2 regions of the Cellulosimicrobium sp. BMG9.22 genome follow, and region 1 is predicted to be linked to the other one. Evidence: riboswitches for the same ligand, from Rfam matches in the RefSeq annotation. Region 1 holds a riboswitch; the other holds the start of a gene.
The links. Region 1 has a riboswitch for thiamine pyrophosphate ahead of thiD (bifunctional hydroxymethylpyrimidine kinase/phosphomethylpyrimidine kinase). Riboswitches for the same ligand answer to the same signal wherever they lie in the genome.

Region 2: linked by a shared signal. The riboswitch ahead of thiO (glycine oxidase ThiO) and the one ahead of thiD (bifunctional hydroxymethylpyrimidine kinase/phosphomethylpyrimidine kinase) in region 1 are both predicted to bind thiamine pyrophosphate.

Annotation. Positions count from the first base shown of each region.
Region 1 covers NZ_JBZGBY010000017.1:78,590-89,985, forward strand. Annotated here, with positions in the region: gene infC (translation initiation factor IF-3) at 1-647, shown strand, start outside; gene rpmI (50S ribosomal protein L35) at 748-942, shown strand; gene rplT (50S ribosomal protein L20) at 1,011-1,397, shown strand; gene AC4H2H_RS12765 (TrmH family RNA methyltransferase) at 1,454-2,341, shown strand; gene thpR (RNA 2',3'-cyclic phosphodiesterase) at 2,338-3,000, shown strand; gene pheS (phenylalanine--tRNA ligase subunit alpha) at 3,283-4,416, shown strand; gene pheT (phenylalanine--tRNA ligase subunit beta) at 4,416-7,031, shown strand; gene AC4H2H_RS12785 (SDR family oxidoreductase) at 7,028-7,930, shown strand; gene AC4H2H_RS12790 (YceI family protein) at 8,078-8,749, shown strand; TPP riboswitch at 8,764-8,860, shown strand; gene thiD (bifunctional hydroxymethylpyrimidine kinase/phosphomethylpyrimidine kinase) at 8,853-9,839, shown strand; gene AC4H2H_RS12800 (hypothetical protein) at 9,797-10,084, opposite strand; gene AC4H2H_RS12805 (quinone oxidoreductase family protein) at 10,081-11,079, opposite strand.
Region 2 covers NZ_JBZGBY010000058.1:361-6,251, forward strand. Annotated here, with positions in the region: gene guaA (glutamine-hydrolyzing GMP synthase) at 1-1,304, opposite strand, end outside; gene AC4H2H_RS19565 (OmpA family protein) at 1,339-1,995, opposite strand; gene AC4H2H_RS19570 (hypothetical protein) at 2,013-2,660, opposite strand; gene thiE (thiamine phosphate synthase) at 2,809-3,501, opposite strand; TPP riboswitch at 3,554-3,631, shown strand; gene thiO (glycine oxidase ThiO) at 3,636-4,964, shown strand; gene thiS (sulfur carrier protein ThiS) at 4,970-5,206, shown strand; gene AC4H2H_RS19590 (thiazole synthase) at 5,270-5,891, shown strand, end outside.

The DNA.
Region 1 (11,396 bases):
AGTCGCGCCCCGAGATGGGCGTGCGCCTGCTGCAGCGTCTGGCGGAGGACGTCGCGGAGCTCGGCTTCGTCGAGTCGATGCCGAAGCAGGACGGCCGCAACATGACCATGGTGCTCGGCCCGGTGAAGAAGAAGGCGGACGCCAAGAGCGAGCAGCGCAAGCGCGCTCAGGAGGCCGAGCCGCGGCTCACCAAGTCGGCGCAGCGAGCGGCGACGAAGGGTACCGACGAGCCGGGCGTGCAGGAGTCGGCCGAGGTCCAGGAGACCGAGGTCCCCGTGGTCGAGGACGTGGCGCAGGAGGTGTCAGCGGCTGCCGCCGCGGAGCCGACGCCCGCACCCGAGCCGACGCCGGCTGCGAATGCGGTCGCGCCGGAGCCTGCCGCCCCCGCACCGGCACCGAAGGTTGCTCCTGAGCCCAAGGCCGCCCCGGCGCCCAAGGCCGCGCCCGCTCCGTCGTCGCGTCCACGTCCGTCGACACGGTCGGCTGCGGACTCGAAGCCTGCAGCGCCTCGCCCGCCCGCACCGGCCGCGGCGCCCAGGCCCGCGACGTCCGACTCGGCGAAGCCTGCGACGCCCAAGCCTGCCGTCCCCAAGCCGGGGGTCCCGCGCCCCACGCCGAAGCCCGCGCCGCGCGGCAAGGCCGGCTGACGGCCGCACGAACTTGATCGGGGTCCGGGCCCACCGGCCCGGACCCGAGCACGTCGGCCACCGCGAGGTGGCTGACCGGACACAAGGAGAGACGGCAGACATGCCGAAGAACAAGACGCACTCGGGTGCCAAGAAGCGCTTCCGCATCACGGGTACCGGCAAGGTCATGCGTGAGCAGACCAACGCCCGCCACTACCTCGAGCACAAGTCGACCAAGCGCAAGCGTCGCCTCGCCTCGGACCAGGTGGTCTCGCCCGCCGACGTCAAGACCATCAAGAAGCTGCTCGGCAAGTGATCCGGCGCGGTGACGGGACCCGTCACCGACCGGCTCACCCCTGAGCCCCGAACTGCAAGGAGCATCACGTGGCACGCGTGAAGCGGGCGGTCAACGCCCAGAAGAAGCGCCGTACGACCCTCGAGCGCGCAGCGGGCTACCGCGGCCAGCGCTCGCGCCTCTACCGCAAGGCGAAGGAGCAGGTCACCCACTCCCTCGTCTACTCCTACCGTGACCGCAAGGCGCGCAAGGGAGACTTCCGCAAGCTGTGGATCCAGCGCATCAACGCTGCGTCGCGCGCACAGGGCATGACGTACAACCGCCTCATCCAGGGCCTCAAGGCCGCGGGTGTCGAGGTCGACCGTCGCCTGCTCGCCGAGCTCGCGGTCAACGACGTGGCGGCGTTCAACGCCCTCGTCCAGGTCGCGAAGGACGCTCTCCCCGCGGACGTCAACGCGCCGAAGGTCGCAGCCTGACCAGCGCCCACGACGCAACGGACGCCCGGACGGCGCCCGGCCCGCTCGAACCCACGCTGACGAACCCTCGCAGCGACCGGGTCAAGGCGGTCCGGGCACTGTCCGGGCGTTCGGCGCGTTCGCGCCACGGCCGGCTCCTCGTCGAGGGGCCGCAGGGCGTGCGCGAGGCGGTGCGCCATGCACCCGCCCGGGTCCGCGACGTCTACGTGACGCCGGCGGCGTGCGCGCGTCACCCGGAGATCGTCGCCGACGCCCGCGCGGCCGGGCTGCACCTCCACGTCGCGACGGCGGAGGTGCTCTCGGCGATGAGCGACGACGCGCAGGGCGTGCTGGCCGTCGTCCGGGTCGAGACCCCTTCTCTGGAGGACGTCCTCCGCTCGCTCGCGGCGCCCGGTCGTGACCGCCCGGCGCTCGTCGCGGTCCTCGCGACGGTCCGCGACCCGGGCAACGCGGGCACCGTGATCCGGGCCGCCGACGCGGCGGGCGCGGACGCCGTCGTGCTCGCGGGCGAGAGCGTCGACGTGCACAACCCCAAGGTCGTGCGGTCGACCGCCGGGTCGTTGTTCCACCTCCCGGTGATCACCGGCGTGGGTCTCGCCGAGGCCGTCGACGCGCTGCGCACCGCGGGCCTGCTCGTCCTCGCGGCCGACGGCGCCGGAGACCTCGACCTCGACGACCTCCTCGACGTCGCGAGCACCCCTGCCGACGCGCCGGCCGCGGACCTGGCAGAGGGAACGACGGACCTCGCCCGCCCCACCGCGTGGGTCTTCGGGAACGAGGCCTGGGGCCTGCCGGAGGCGGACCGTGCCCTCGCCGATGCCGTCGTGCGCGTCCCGATCCGAGGCCGGGCGGAGTCGCTCAACCTCGCGACGGCCGCCACGGTGTGCCTCTACGCGTCGAGCCGCGCGCACCGTCCGGTCGGTCCACGGGGGAGGAGCGCATGAGGCTGTTCGCCGCGCTGTACCCCGACCGTGCAGCGCTCGACCACCTCGCGCTCGCCCTCGCGAGCGCGCACGCGCTCGAGGCACGCCGGTCCGACGGCGGGCCGCTCGTGCGCTGGACGCCGCCCGAGCTGTGGCACCTGACCGTCTCGTTCTTCGGCGACGTCCCCGAGGGCGCCGTCCCCGACCTCGCCGCCGCACTCGAGCCGGAGGCGGCGGAGGTCGCGCCTCTGTCGCTGCGCCTGCAGGGGGCGGGGGTCTTCGACCGGCGCGTGCTGTGGGTCGGCGTCGGGGGAGAGGGCGCCGACGCGCTGCGCGACCTCAACGCTTCCGTGGCCGCGGCGGCGGGAGAGGCGGGTGTGCGCCTCGACCGCCGTCCGCGCCAGCGCGCGCACCTCACGGTCGCCCGTGCGGCGGCCGGCGCCCGGCAGGCGCAGCGCCGAGCCACCGCCCGGGCCCGCAGCCACGGCCGCGGCGCGCCCGACCCGACGGCGGGCGACCCTCTGGCCGCGCCGGCCGCGGCGCTCGCCGTCTACTCCGGGCCCGCCTGGACCGCAGCGGAGCTGCACCTGGTCGAATCCGACCTGTCGGACGCCTCGGGGCGCCCCGTGCACCGCACCGTCGCGTCCGTGCCGCTCGCCGGGACGGCGCCTCCCGGCTGACGACGGTGCCCGACGAACTCCATGGCCCGTCCGGTCCCCGTGTGCGAGGATGGCCCGGTGCGCACGCGAGACGATCGTCGATTTCCCGGGCCCGTCACGGGCCCGCGCGACTGACGCGTGCACCCCTCCCGCCGGCGGCGGGACGGACCGGCCCCGGACGGGCGCCCTAGAATGACGCCGACGCGCGCACCCGTGCGCGCCTCGCGCGTCCGCCCCGCGTGACGCATCCCGCGGGGCCACACCGCCGCAGGCTCCAGTCCAGCCCTCGCCAGGAAGGCACGCATGTCCAGCCCTGACGCCGAGGTCGCCCCCGCCCCGCGCGGGTCCGACGACCCGGACACCCTCTCCGCCCCTTCTCCGCTCGACGCCGACGCGCTGCAGCGCACGCTCGACGCCGCCCTCGCCGCGATCGCGGCGGCCGGTGACCTCGACGCGCTCAAGCTCGTGCGCACGGAGCACACGGGCGACCGCAGCCCGCTGGCGCTCGCGAACCGGCAGATCGGCTCGCTCGCTCCGGAGGACAAGAAGACGGCGGGCAAGCTCCTCGGCCCGCTGCGCGGGCGCGTGAACCAGGCGCTCGCCGCGCGCCAGGCCGAGCTCGAGACGGAGCGCGACGAGCGCGTCCTCGTCGAGGAGGCCGTGGACGTCACCCTGCCCGTGCGGCGCACGCCGTCCGGGGCGCGCCACCCGCTGGAGACGCTCCAGGAGCGCGTCGCCGACTTCTTCGTCGGCCTCGGCTGGGAGATCGCCGACGGACCCGAGGTCGAGACGGAGTGGTTCAACTTCGACGCCCTGAACTTCGGCGTCGACCACCCCGCGCGGCAGATGCAGGACACGTTCTACGTCGCGGGGCCCGACGGCACCGACGGCGACGACGGCACGGCGGTGCCGTCGAACCTCGTGCTGCGCACGCACACGTCCCCGGTCCAGGCGCGCTCGCTCCTCGAGCGCGGCGTGCCGCTCTACGTCGCGTGCCCGGGCAAGACGTTCCGCACGGACGCGCTCGACGCGACGCACACGCCCGTCTTCCACCAGGTCGAGGGCCTCGCGGTCGACAAGGGCCTGACGATGGCGAACCTGCTCGGGACGCTCGACGCGTTCGCGCGCGCCATGTTCGGGCCCGAGGCGCGCACGCGACTGCGCCCGAGCTACTTCCCGTTCACCGAGCCGAGCGCCGAGATGGACCTGTGGTTCCCGCAGAAGAAGGGCGGGCCGGGCTGGATCGAGTGGGGCGGCTGCGGGATGGTCAACCCGAACGTGCTGCGCGCCGTCGGGGTGGACCCCGAGGTGTACTCGGGCTTCGCCTTCGGCATGGGCATCGAGCGCACGCTCATGCTGCGCCACGGGATCGCGGACATGCACGACATGGTGGAGGGCGACGCGCGCTTCTCCGCCCAGTTCGGAACGGAGATCTGATGCCGTACGTCGCCATCGACTGGCTCGGCGACCACGTCGAGCTGCCGGAGGGCCTCACGGCCGAGCGGCTCGCTGCGGACCTCGTGCGCGTGGGCCTCGAGGAGGAGGCGATCCACGGCGCGGCCGTGACGGGACCCCTCGTCGTCGGCCGCGTCCTGGAGATGTCGCCCGAGCCGCAGAAGAACGGCAAGACGATCAACTGGTGCCTGGTCGACGTCGGCCAGGAGCACAACGTCGCCGAGATCCAGGGCGTCGACCCCGCCGACATGCCGGCGGGCGGTGCGCGGGGCATCGTGTGCGGCGCGCACAACTTTGGCCCCGGAGACCTCGTCGTCGTCGCGCTGCCGGGCTCCGTCCTGCCCGGACCGTTCCCCATCGCGAGCCGCAAGACGTACGGGCACGTGTCCGACGGCATGATCTGCTCGCAGCGCGAGCTGGGCCTCGGCGAGGACCACGACGGCATCATCGTGCTGCCGCGCCTCGGCTACGCGGCCGAGGACCTCACGCCGGGCCAGGACGCGATCGCGCTCCTGGGCCTCGGCGACGAGGTGCTCGAGATCAACGTCACGCCCGACCGCGGCTACGCGTTCTCCTACCGCGGCGTCGCGCGCGAGTTCTCGCACTCGACGGGGGCCCGCTTCACCGACCCGGGCCTGCCCGCGTCGCTGCCCACGCCGACGCCCGCGGCCACGCCTGACGGCTTCCCCGTGGAGGTCGACGACGACGCGCCGATCCACGGGACTCTCGGGTGCGACCGGTTCGTCACGCGCGTCGTGCGGGGGATCGACCCGGGGGCGCAGACGCCCGCATGGATGCAGCGCCGGCTCACCGCGTCGGGCATGCGGCCGATCTCGCTCGCGGTCGACGTGACGAACTACGTGATGCTCGACCTCGGGCAGCCGCTGCACGCGTACGACCTCGACCAGGTCGCCGGTCCGATCGTCGTGCGCCGAGCCACGCCGGGCGAGCGCCTCGTGACGCTCGACGACGCCGACCGCGCGCTCGACCCCGAGGACCTGCTCATCACGGACAGCCCCGAGGGGGAGCGCGGGTCGCGCGTGCTCGGCCTCGCGGGCGTCATGGGCGGCGCGTCCTCGGAGGTCGGTCCGACGACGACCGCGGTGCTCGTCGAGGCTGCGCACTTCGACCCGGTGTCGGTCGCACGCACCTCCCGGCGCCACAAGCTGTCGAGCGAGGCCGCGAAGCGGTTCGAGCGCGGCGTCGACCCGCGGCTGCCCGCGGTCGCCGCGCAGCGCGTGGTCGACCTGCTCGTCGAGCTCGGGGGAGGGACCGCCGACCCGGCGGTGAGCGACCTCGACCGCGTCCCCGCGCCGTCGTCGATCCGGCTCCCGGTCGGGGAGGCGGAGCGCCTCGTCGGCGTGCCGTACACCCTCGAGCAGGTCGTGGGCGCGCTCGGTGCGATCGGCTGCACCGTCGAGCGGGCGGTCGACGGCCCAGATGCGGCGGACTCGCTCGTCGTGACCCCGCCGTCGTGGCGTCCCGACCTCACCGAGCCCGCCGAGCTGGTCGAGGAGGTCGCGCGCCTCGTCGGCTACGACGAGATCCCGTCGGTCCTCCCGGCCGCGCCGGGCGGTCGCGGGCTGACCCGTGAGCAGCGCGTGCGTCGCTCGGTCGCGCGGGCGCTCGCCGAGGACGGCTTCGTCGAGACGCTCAGCTACCCGTTCGTCGGGGACACCGAGCACGACGCCCTGCGCCTGCCCGCGGACGACGACCGCCGTCGTGCGCTGCGCCTGCTCAACCCGATCGCCGACGACCGGCCCCTCATGCGCACCGACGTGCTCAGCACGCTGCTGGAGACCGTGCGCCGTAACGTCGGCCGCGGCCTGACGGACGTCGCGCTCTTCGAGGTCGGGCTCGTCACGCACCCGCGCCCCGGCGCACCCGCCGCCCCGGCGCTGCCGGGCGGCGTGCGGCCGAGCGACGAGGACCTCGCGGCGATCGTTGCCGCCGTCCCGGCCCAGCCGCGCCACGTCGCGGGCGTCCTCGTCGGGCGGCGCGAGCGTGCCGGCTGGTGGGGGCCGGGTCGCGCGGCGGACTGGACGGATGCGCTGGCCGCGGCCCGCCTGGTCGCCGAGCGTGTGGGTGCCCGGGTGACCGTCGTCGCGGACACGGCGCGCGCCCCCTTCCACCCCGGGCGCTGCGCCCGCCTCGAGCTCGCGGACGGGACTCTCGTCGGGCACGCCGGCGAGCTGCACCCGAAGGTGCTCGAGAACCTCGGGCTCCCGGCCCGCTCGGTCGCGTTCGAGGTCGACCTGTCGGCGCTCGTCGCCGGGTCGCAGGAGTCGCCCGTGCAGGCGACGCCCGTGTCCGGGTTCCCCGCCGCGAAGGAGGATCTCGCGTTCGTCGTGGACGCGGCGGTCACCGCCGAGGCGTTGCGGGCCGCCGTCGCCGAGGGTGCCGGCGACCTGCTCGAGGACCTCGCGCTGTTCGACGTGTTCACGGGCGAGCAGGTGGGCGAGGGCCGCAAGTCGCTCGCGTTCTCGCTGCGCCTGCGGGCCGCGGACCGGACGCTGACCGCCGACGACGTCGCGCGCGTGCGCGACGGCGCCGTCGTGGCCGCACGCGAGCGGGTCGGGGCGGAGCTGCGGGCATGAGCGGCGCGACGGACGGCACCGGCCCGGCGGTCGAGGCCGTCGCGCCCGCCCGGACCGCGCTGGTGACCGGGGCGTCGCGCGGCATCGGCCGCGCGATCGCCGTCGGTCTCGCCGCGGCGGGCGTCGACGTCGCGCTGCTCGCCCGCGACGCGGACAAGCTCGCGGACGTCGCCGACGAGATCGCGGCGCAGGGTGCGCGGGACGAGCGCGGAGGCCGCGCCGTCGTCGTGACGGCGGACGTGACGGACGCGTCCGCCGTCGAGGCCGCCGTCGGCGAGGCGGAGGCGGTGCTCGGGAGCGTCGACCTCCTCGTGAACAACGCGGGCCGCGTCGACGCCGAGGTCCCGCTGTGGGAGGCCGACCCCGACGAGTGGTGGGCGATCGTCGAGACGAACGTGCGCGGGCCGTTCCTGCTCGCCCGGACCGTGGTGCCCGGGATGCTCGCGCGCGGCGGTGGCCGCGTCGTGGACCTCAACAGCGGGGCCGGGTCGCACGACATGGAGGGAGCGAGCGCGTACAACGCGAGCAAGACCGCGCTCCTGCGCCTCGGCGCGAACCTGCACCGCTCCGGGTTCGCGCGCGGGCTGCGCACGTTCGATGTGGCGCCGGGCGTCGTGCAGACCGACATGACCGCGTCGATGGACATGCATGCCGACCGCACGGAGTGGACGCCGGTGGCGCGGACCGTCGAGATGGTGGTCGCGATCGCCCGGGGCGAGCTCGACGCGTTCTCGGGCGCCTTCGTCCGCGTCACGCACGACTCGCCGGAGTCGTTGCGCGCCGCGACCGACGCCGCGGCCCGCGACGGCGTCGACCTGCCGGGACCGGACGCGCGCCGTCTGCGGGTCACGCGCTGGGGCGACGACGACCCGATGCCCGGAGCGCTCCCCGCCCGGTGACCCGGACCGCTCGGTGCGCGGGTCGTGAACGTCACCCTCCGGATAGTTGAATGTTCACCTAGGTATCGGGAATGCTGAGTCGAGACACCTGACCAGTACCGGGCGGACACCGCTGTCGCGGCTCGACGACGACGCCGGAGGCGACGGATGACCACGACACGGCCGGTCCGACAGTGGAACGGCATGACCGTGCCCGACGCCGGGACCTATGTCCTCGACGAGGCGCACAAGCGCGTCGGCTTCCAGGGCCAGCACATGATGGTCGCGCCCGTGCGCGGCGAGTTCACCCGGGCGAGCGCGACGGTCCTCGTCGGCGAGGACCCGCTGGACTCCGCCGTCAGCGCGACGATCGACACGGCGAGCCTCACGACGCACCACGAGGACCGCGACGTCCACCTGCGCAGCGCCGACTTCCTCGACGTCGAGACCTTCCCGACGCTCGAGTTCCGCAGCACGTCGGTCACGTGGCAGGGCAGCCAGGACGACCAGATCCTCGCGTGGGCCCGCCTGCGCAACCGCTCGCCGGAGCGCGCGCAGCTCGCGTCGGACCGCGTGCAGACGTCCGCGGCTCCCGCCCGCTTCCTCGTCAGCGGCCTCCTGACGATCCGCGACGTCACCCACCGGGTCGACCTGACGATGCAGTACGGCGGCGCGCGGCGCGACCCCTACGGGCGCGACATCTTCGGCTTCCACGCGACCGGCGAGTTCGACCGCGAGGACTACGGGCTCGTGTGGAACGTGCTGCTCGAGACCGGCGGGTTCCTGGTCGGCAAGAAGGTCACGCTCGAGATCGCGGGCGAGGCGATCCACCAGGGCTGACGCGCGCTAGCATGACGGACGACACGGGGTGCCCCGCACGACGGGGCTGAGATGAGACCCGTCGAACCTGCTCTGGCTCGTACCAGCGAAGGGATGTCCGGCGATGACGCTCGCCCTGTCCGCACCCTCCTCCTCGTCCGCACCCGGGATCGATCCCGCCCCGGGCCCTGACGCCGCCCCGGACGCCGGCCACCGGCCGTCCCGGCCGCGCGTGCTGTCGGTCGCGGGGACCGACCCGACCGGAGGCGCCGGCATCCAGGCGGACCTCAAGACGTTCTGCGCGCACGGGGCGTACGGCATGGCCGTGACGACGGCGCTCGTCGCCCAGAACACGCACGGGGTGCGGTCGGTGCACGTGCCCGGCCCGGACTTCCTGCGCGCGCAGCTCGACGCCGTGTCCGACGACGTCGAGATCGACGCCGTGAAGATCGGGATGGTGGCCGACGCTGAGAACGCGCGCGCGATCGCCGCGTGGCTCGACGACCTCGGGGCAGCGCGCGAGGCCGTCGGCGCGCCGCGCGCGTGGGTCGTCCTCGACCCGGTCATGGTCGCGACCTCGGGTCATCGCCTGCTCGACGAGGGAGCCGAGCAGGCCGTGCGCGACCTCGCGACGCGCGCCGACGTCGTCACCCCGAACCTCCCCGAGCTCGCCGTGCTGGCCGCGCCCGCCGGGGGTGCGGGCCCGACCGCCGCCGAGACCTGGGCCGACGCGCTCGCGCAGGCGAGCGCGTACGCCACGGCGAGCGGCGTCGTCGTGCTGCTCAAGGGCGGCCACCTGCGCGGCGCGACCTCGCCGGACGCCCTCGTCGCCCCGCGACGCGGCTCCGCGCCCGTCGTGACGACGTTCGAGGGCGAGCGCGTCGACACGCCGCACACGCACGGCACCGGGTGCTCGCTCTCGGCGGCGCTCGCCGCGCTGCGTCCTCAGCGAGAGAGCTGGGACGAGGCTGCGCGGGAGGCCAAGGAGTGGCTCACGGGCGCGCTCCGGGCCGGCGCCGCGCTCCGGGTCGGGACGGGCCGTGGGCCGGTCGACCACCTCCACGCGCTTCAGGCTCGCGCGACGTCCTCGCCGGTCGTCCCGGCCGGGTAGACGCACTCGGTGCCCGGCGGCCACCACCGCCAGCGGGACTCGACCTGTCCCGCGCTGACGCCCGCGGGCCGCTCGGCGAGGCAGCGGTCCTCGCCCTGGCGCACCCCGATCGTCAGGTAGTAGGCGACGAACGCGCCCGTGACCAGGACGGCGAGCACGGTCACCGCGCGTCGGAGCGCGGGGGAGGGGCCGCCGTCGGACCCGTCGCGCTCCCCCGGACGCGGAGGTACCCAGTCCCAGCTCACGCGGCTCCGCCGTCGGGCAGGAGCAGGACCTTGCCGGTCGTGGCGCGCCCCTCGAGGGCGCGGTGCGCGTCGGCTGCGTCGGCGAGGGGGAACGTGGCGCCCACCCGCACGTGCAGTGTCCCGCCGGCGACCGCGCCGAGCACCTCGGTCGCGCGCTCGACGAGCTCGGTGCGCGTCGCCGTGTGGTCCGCCAGCTTGGGGCGCGTGAGGACGAGCGAGCCACCGGCGTTGAGCCGCTGCGGGTCGAACGGCGGCACCTGGCCGGAGGACCCGCCGAAGAGCACGAGCGTGCCCCGCCGGTGCAGCGACGCGAGCGACGCGTCGAACGTGTCCTTGCCCACCGAGTCGTACACCGCGGCGACGCCCTCGCCCCCCGTGAGCCCGCGCACGACCTCGGGCAGCTCTGCGGTGAGGTCCGCGAACGCCGTGTACTGGATCGCGTGCTCGGCACCCGCGGCGCGCGACAGCTCGGCCTTCTCCGGCGTCGACACGGTCGAGATCACGTGCGCTCCGCGCGCGACGAGCATCTGGGTCAGCAGCAGCCCGACGCCGCCCGCGCCCGCGTGCACGAGGACCCGGTTGCCCGGCTGCACGCGGTACGACGACGTGCACAGGTAGTGCGCGGTGAGGCCCTGGAGCGCGACGGCGGTCGCGTCCTCGAACGACACCGCGTCCGGGACGTGGAGCGCCTCGCGGGCCGCGACGACGACGAGCTCCGCGTACGACCCCGGTGCCTCGGTCCACACGACCCGGTCGCCGCCCGCGAACTCGTCGACCCCCTCGCCGACCTCCACGACCGTCCCGGCCCCCTCGCTGCCGACGACGTGCGGGTAGTCCATCGCGTACACGCCGGAGCGCTTGTAGGTGTCGATGAAGTTCACGCCCGCCACCGCGGCGTGGACGAGCAGCTCGCCCGGTCCCGGCGACGGGTCGGGCAGCTCGGTGTACTCCAGGACCTCAGGGCCACCCGCCTCGCGGGCCACGATCGCGTGCATGGGCCCAGCCTAGGGTCGTCGCCCGGTCGTGGTCGGGTCGGGTCGGTCGGGTCGGGTCGGTTGGGTCGGGTCTACGGCCCGCGTGGTCGGGCTGGGTGGTCGGGTCGGGTCGTGTGCCCGGGCTGCCGCGCCGTCGCCCTGGTCCGTCGTCCTCGCTTCCTGGAGCGCGGCTCTGACGCCCTTCGCACACGACCCGCCCCGACCTGGCTTCGTCCCGCCCTGGACCTCCCGCACCGTTCGGCACCTCCCGCACCGTTCGGCAGGTCGGGCTGGGTTCGGCAGCTCAAGGTGCCGAACAGCCCAGCGGAGTGCCGAAC
Region 2 (5,891 bases), on a different contig from region 1:
AGCGTCTCGAGCCGGTCGCCGGTGACCTCGCCGACGATGCGGATGCCGAGCCCGGGGCCGGGGAACGGCTGGCGCCAGACGATCTCCTCGGGGACGCCGAGCTCGAGCCCGACGGCGCGGACCTCGTCCTTGAACAGCGTGCGCAGGGGCTCGACGAGCGAGAACTGCAGGTCGTCGGGGAGCCCGCCGACGTTGTGGTGCGACTTGATGTTGGCCGCGCCCTCGCCGCCGCCGGACTCGACGACGTCGGGGTAGAGCGTGCCCTGGACGAGGAACTTGACCTCTTCGCCGTGCTCGCCCGCCTCGGCGACGATGTCGCGTGCGGCGTCCTCGAACACGCGGATGAACTCGCGGCCGATGATCTTGCGCTTCGTCTCGGGGTCGCTGTGCCCCGCGAGGGCGGTGAGGAACCGCTGGCGCTCGTCGCGCACGACGAGGCGCACGCCGGTGGCGGCGACGAAGTCGCGCTCGACCTGCTCGGCCTCGCCCGCGCGAAGGAGCCCGTGGTCGACGAACACGCAGGTGAGCTGGTCGCCGACGGCCTTCTGCACGAGCGCCGCGGCGACGGACGAGTCGACGCCGCCGGACAGCCCGCAGATGACGCGCGCGTCGCCGACCTGAGCGCGGATCGCCGCGACCTGGTCGGCGATGACGTTGCCGGGCGTCCAGTCGGGGGCCAGCCCGGCGCCGTCGTACAGGAAGTGCTCCAGCACGGTCTGGCCGTGCGCGGAGTGCTTGACCTCGGGGTGCCACTGCACGCCGAACAGGCGGCGCGCGCGGTCCTCGAACGCCGCGACCGGGGAGCCCGACGACGTCGCGAGGACCTCGAAGCCCTCGGGTGCGCGGTGCACCGCGTCGCCGTGGCTCATCCACGTGGTCTGGTTCTCGGGCGTCTCCGCGAGAAGGACCCCGGCCGAGCACACCTCGACCTCGGTGCCGCCGTACTCGCGCAGCCCGGTCTGGGCGACCTCGCCGCCGAGCGCCTTGGCCATCGCCTGGAAGCCGTAGCAGATGCCCATGACCGGAACGCCGGCCTCGAAGAGCGCCGGGTCCACGAAGGGGGCTCCGGTCGCGTACACGGACGACGGCCCGCCGGACAGGATGATGGCGGCCGGGTCCTTCGCGAGCATCTGCTCGACCGTGAAGGTGTGCGGCACGATCTCGGAGTACACCTTCGCCTCGCGCACGCGGCGCGCGATGAGCTGCGCGTACTGCGCGCCGAAGTCGACGACGAGCACGGGCCGAGGCGTGGGGACGGTCGTGGCGGGCGCGGGCGACGCGGCGGCGTCTGGAGCGGAGGTCACCCACCGATTCTAGGTGCCCGCGGGGCGCGCTCCGTCAGCCGTCCTCGAACGACAGCTCGACGCGACGGTTCTGCGCCCGGCCGGCCGGGTTGTCGTTCCCGCCGATGGTGTTCTCCGCGACCGGCATCCTGCTGCCGTGGCCCTCGACCGTCAGGGTCAGGTCCGGTCGCTCGGCGCGCAGCACCGTCGCGACGGACTCTGCCCGCGCGGCGGACAGCTCGTCGTTGCGCTCGTCGGTCCCCATCGAGTCGGTGTGCCCGTCGACGGCGACCGCGCTGCCCTGCGGGATCTGGTCGAGGAGCTGCGCGAGGGCGGCCGCGGCCTCTGGCGAGAGCTCGGACCGGTCGAACGCGAAGAGCAGGTCGGCCGTGAGCACGACCACCGTCTCCCCGTCGTCCTCGCGCGTCGTCTCGAGGCCCGTCGTCGCGTCGTCGACGTCGAGCGGGAACGTCGAGTCGTCGACGCTCAGCGGGTGGACCGCGTCCTCGCGCATGGCGTCGGTGACCGCCTCCGCGAGGATCGCGTCGCGCTCGTCCGCGAGCTGCTGCTCGACCTCCGCGACGAGCTCGTCGTGGCGGGCGGAGGCGTCGTCCGACGCGGCGGGTGCCGCGGTCGCCGGCGAGGCGACCGCGACGGCCGGCCCGGCCACGAGCGCACCGGCCGCGAGGACGGCGCCGACGACGCGACGCACCGGGCTACGGTTCGACGTCACTCGACACCGTCGAGGTACGAGATCTCCGCGGCCGTGAAGGCGGGCAGCCCCTGGCCAGGCAGGACGTCGATCGTCGCGGGCGAGCCCTCGGGCGCCGGTAGCTGGGCCCACGCCTCGATCGTCGCGTGGTTGACGAACCCGCCGAAGGGGTACCGCGGCGACCCGACGATGTGATAGCTGCACTGCTGCGGGTCGGGCGAGCCGCCCTTCCACGATCCCTCGGTGCAGAACGGCCGGTACTGGACGAGGCCCACGGGGTCCGTCGCGGTGAGGACCCAGTCGATGCCGAGGTCCGTGTGGCTCGCGGACGCGTCGTCGGGCTGGGCGTCGCTGTCCCAGCGCAGCGCCCAGCGCACCGTCAGCACCTCGTCCTGCACCTCGACGGAGCGGAGCGTCGTCGTGAGCGTCCCACCGAGCGAGCCGCTCGGGGCGTCGACGGTCTGCTCGGCCATGACGGCGTCGCCGACGCGCGCGGAACCGACCTCGGCGGCTCCGTCATCGGCCGGCGCACCGACGCCGGTCTCCGCGGCGCCGGTCGCGGGCGGGTCGGCGTCGTCCCCGGACCCGCCGAGGAGCCCGCAGCCCGACAGCGCGAGAGCGACGACGACGGTCAGGGCGGCGAGCGTCGAGCGAGTGCGGTTCATGATCCCCCGAGTCGAACGGTCCACCGCCGCCCGACGACCGGGCGGCGGCCCGCCGTCGACCCTGCCATACCGGACAGCACGGGCGGAACCCGCCGGAGGTGGGCAGAAGTCCCCATCCGGCGCCTCGTCGGGCGCGTTGCGTCCCTGGTCAGGCGCCGACGACCCGGGCGCGCAGGTCGCGCGCGGCACTCTCGGGATCGGGAGCCTGGGTGATGGCCCGCACGACGACGACGCGCGTCGCCCCGGCGTCGAGCACCGCGTCGAGCCGGCCGGCGTCGATCCCGCCGATCGCGAACCACGGCGTCGCCGGGCGGGTCGTAGCGACGTCGCGCAGCAAGTCGAGCCCGACGGCGGAGCGGCCGGGCTTGGTCGGCGTCGCCCACAGCGGCCCGACGCAGAAGTAGTCGACGTCGGGGTCCGCCTCCGCCGCGGCGGCCTGCGCCGCGGAGTGCGTCGACCGGCCCAGCACGGGCCCCGGACCGAGGAGGGAGCGCACGGCCGGCACGGGCAGGTCGCCCTGGCCCATGTGGACCGCGGGGGCTCCGGTGAGCGCCGCGACGTCCGCGCGGTCGTTGACCGCCCAGAGCGCGCCGTGCTCCGTCGCGACCCGGGCGACGACCGCCTGGAGCTCGAGCTCGCGCGCGACGTCGAGCGTCTTGTCCCGCAGCTGGACGACGTCGACACCCCCCGCGAGCGCCGCGTGGAGGAAGTCCTCCAGGTCGCCGCGCTCCTCGCGTGCGTCGGTGCACAGGTACAGGCGTGCGTCGGCGAGGCGGGCGCGTGGGCCGGCTCCTGCGCCCGGAGTCGGCGCGGCGGACGTGGCGAAGGTCTCGGTGCTCACCCGCCGGAGCCTAGCCGCGGCCCACCCGGTGCAGGCGGTACTGTGGCCGACAGCACGGGAGCCCGCACGGGCTGAGAGGGCGTAGGAGCCGACCGTCGAACCTGATCTGGGTCATGCCAGCGAAGGGAGCGCACATGCACCCCCCTGTTCGCCCGCGGTCCGTGGGCGCCTCTGCTGTGGCGCCCGACGGCGCGCGCGACGTGGTCGTCGTCGGCGGCGGGATCGTGGGGCTCGCCGTCGCGTGGCGCGCGGCGCGCGCAGGGCTGGCCGTCACCGTGCTGGACCCCTCACCCGGGGACGGCGCCACGCACGCCGCCGCGGGGATGCTCGCCCCCGTGACCGAGGCCGACTTCGGCGAGGACGACGCGCTGCGCCTCCACGTCGCGGGTGCGGCGGCGTGGCCCGGCTTCGCGGCCGACCTCGAGAGGGCGACCGGGCCCGGCGTCGGTCTTCGTGCCGCCGGGACGCTCACGCTCGCGTATGACGCGGACGACCTGGCGCTGCTGCGCCGCGTCCTCGCGCTGCACGCGGACCTCGGCCTCGCGTCGCGCGAGATCTCCGTCGCCGACGCCCGGCGCCGTGAGCCGTTCCTCGGCCCGCGCGTGGCAGGTGCCGCGTGGGCCCCAGGGGACCACGCGGTCGACCCGCGCGCGACGCACGCCGCGCTCCTCGCGGCGCTCGGTGCCGGGACCCCGATGCCCGGCACCGCCGTCGTGCGCGTCGCGGCGACCCGGCTGACGCTCGACGCCACCGGGCGCGTCACGGGCGTGCACGACGACGCGGGCCGGCTCCACCGTGCGGGTGCGGTCGTCCTCGCCGCGGGCTGGCAGTCCGGCGCGCTGGTCGCGGACGTGCCGGGCGTCGTCGTGCCGACGCGCCCCGTGAAGGGCCAGACGCTGCGTCTCGACGCCGGGCCGGACCTCGCGCTCGAGCACGTCGTGCGGGGCGTCGTGCAGGGTCGGCCGGTCTACGTCGTGCCGCGCGACCCCGTGCCGGACGGTCCGCGCGCGGGCCACCGGGAGGTCGTCGTCGGCGCGACCACGGAGGAGAACCCCGACGACCGGCGCGCGACGGCGGGCGGTGTCTTCGCACTGCTCCGGGACGCGCGCGCCCTGCTGCCCGGGATCGACGAGGCGGCGCTCGTCGACGTCACGCCGCGCGCGCGGCCCGCGACCCCGGACAACCTGCCGCTCGTCGGCCCGACCGCGGTCCCCGGCCTGCACCTCGCGACCGGCCACGGCCGCAACGGCATCCTGCTCGCCCCGCTCACCGCCGACGCCGTCGTCGCGGGGCTCGTCGGGACCGCGCTCCCGCCCGACGTCGCGGCCGCGGTCGCCATCGCGCGCACCGACCGTTTCCCCGCCGAACCCGCGGTTGTTCCCCGATCCGCGCCCGAGTCCGGGTGCAACCCCGGGTTCGGCACCGTCCCGACGGCGCACCAGCCCATCACGACACCGAGGTGAGAACCGTGAACCCCGTACCGACCGTCGAGGTCACCGTGAACGGCGAGCCGCGCTGGCTCGCCCCCGGCACCGGCCTCGAGGAGCTCGTCGCCACGCTCGTGCCGCAGTACGTCGCCGACGGGACACCGCAGGGCGTCGCCGTGGCCGTGGACGACGCCGTCGTGCCGCGCGGCGCGTGGGCGACCACGGTCGTCGCCTCCGGAGACCGTATCGAGATCGTCACCGCCGTCCAGGGCGGCTGAGGAGGAACCGTGACCACGACCGACATCTCCCCTGGCTCCCCCGGTGCCGCGAGCAGCCCGTCGCTGGGCGACGACCCGCTCGTCGTCGCCGAGACGACCGTCGGCTCGCGCCTCGTCATGGGCACGGGCGGCGCCGCGAACCTGCTCACGCTCGAGGATGCGCTCGTCGCGTCCGGGACCGCACTGACGACCGTGGCGATGCGCCGCGTCGCGGTCCGTGCGGGCGGCGAGGCGAGCCCGGACGCCGGGATCTGGGCTCTCCTCTCGCGCCTCGGCATCCGCGCGCTGCCCAACACCGCCGGGTGCTTCTCGGTGCGCGAGGCCGTGCTCACCGCGCACCTCGCGCGCGAGGCGTGCGGCACCGAGTGGGTCAAGCTCGAGGTGATCGCGGACGACGTGACGCTCCTGCCCGACCCGATCGGCCTCGTCGAGGCGGCCGAGCAGCTCGTGCGGGACGGGTTCGTCGTGCTGCCCTACACCAATGACGACCCGATCCTCGCGCGCCGGCTCGAGGACGTCGGGTGCGCTGCGGTCATGCCGCTCGGCGCGCCCATCGGGTCCGGGCTCGGCATCCTCAACCCGCGCAACATCGAGGCGATCGCGGCCGCCGCACGGGTGCCCGTGATCCTCGACGCGGGGATCGGTACCGCGTCCGACGCCGCGCTCGCCATGGAGCTCGGGTGCG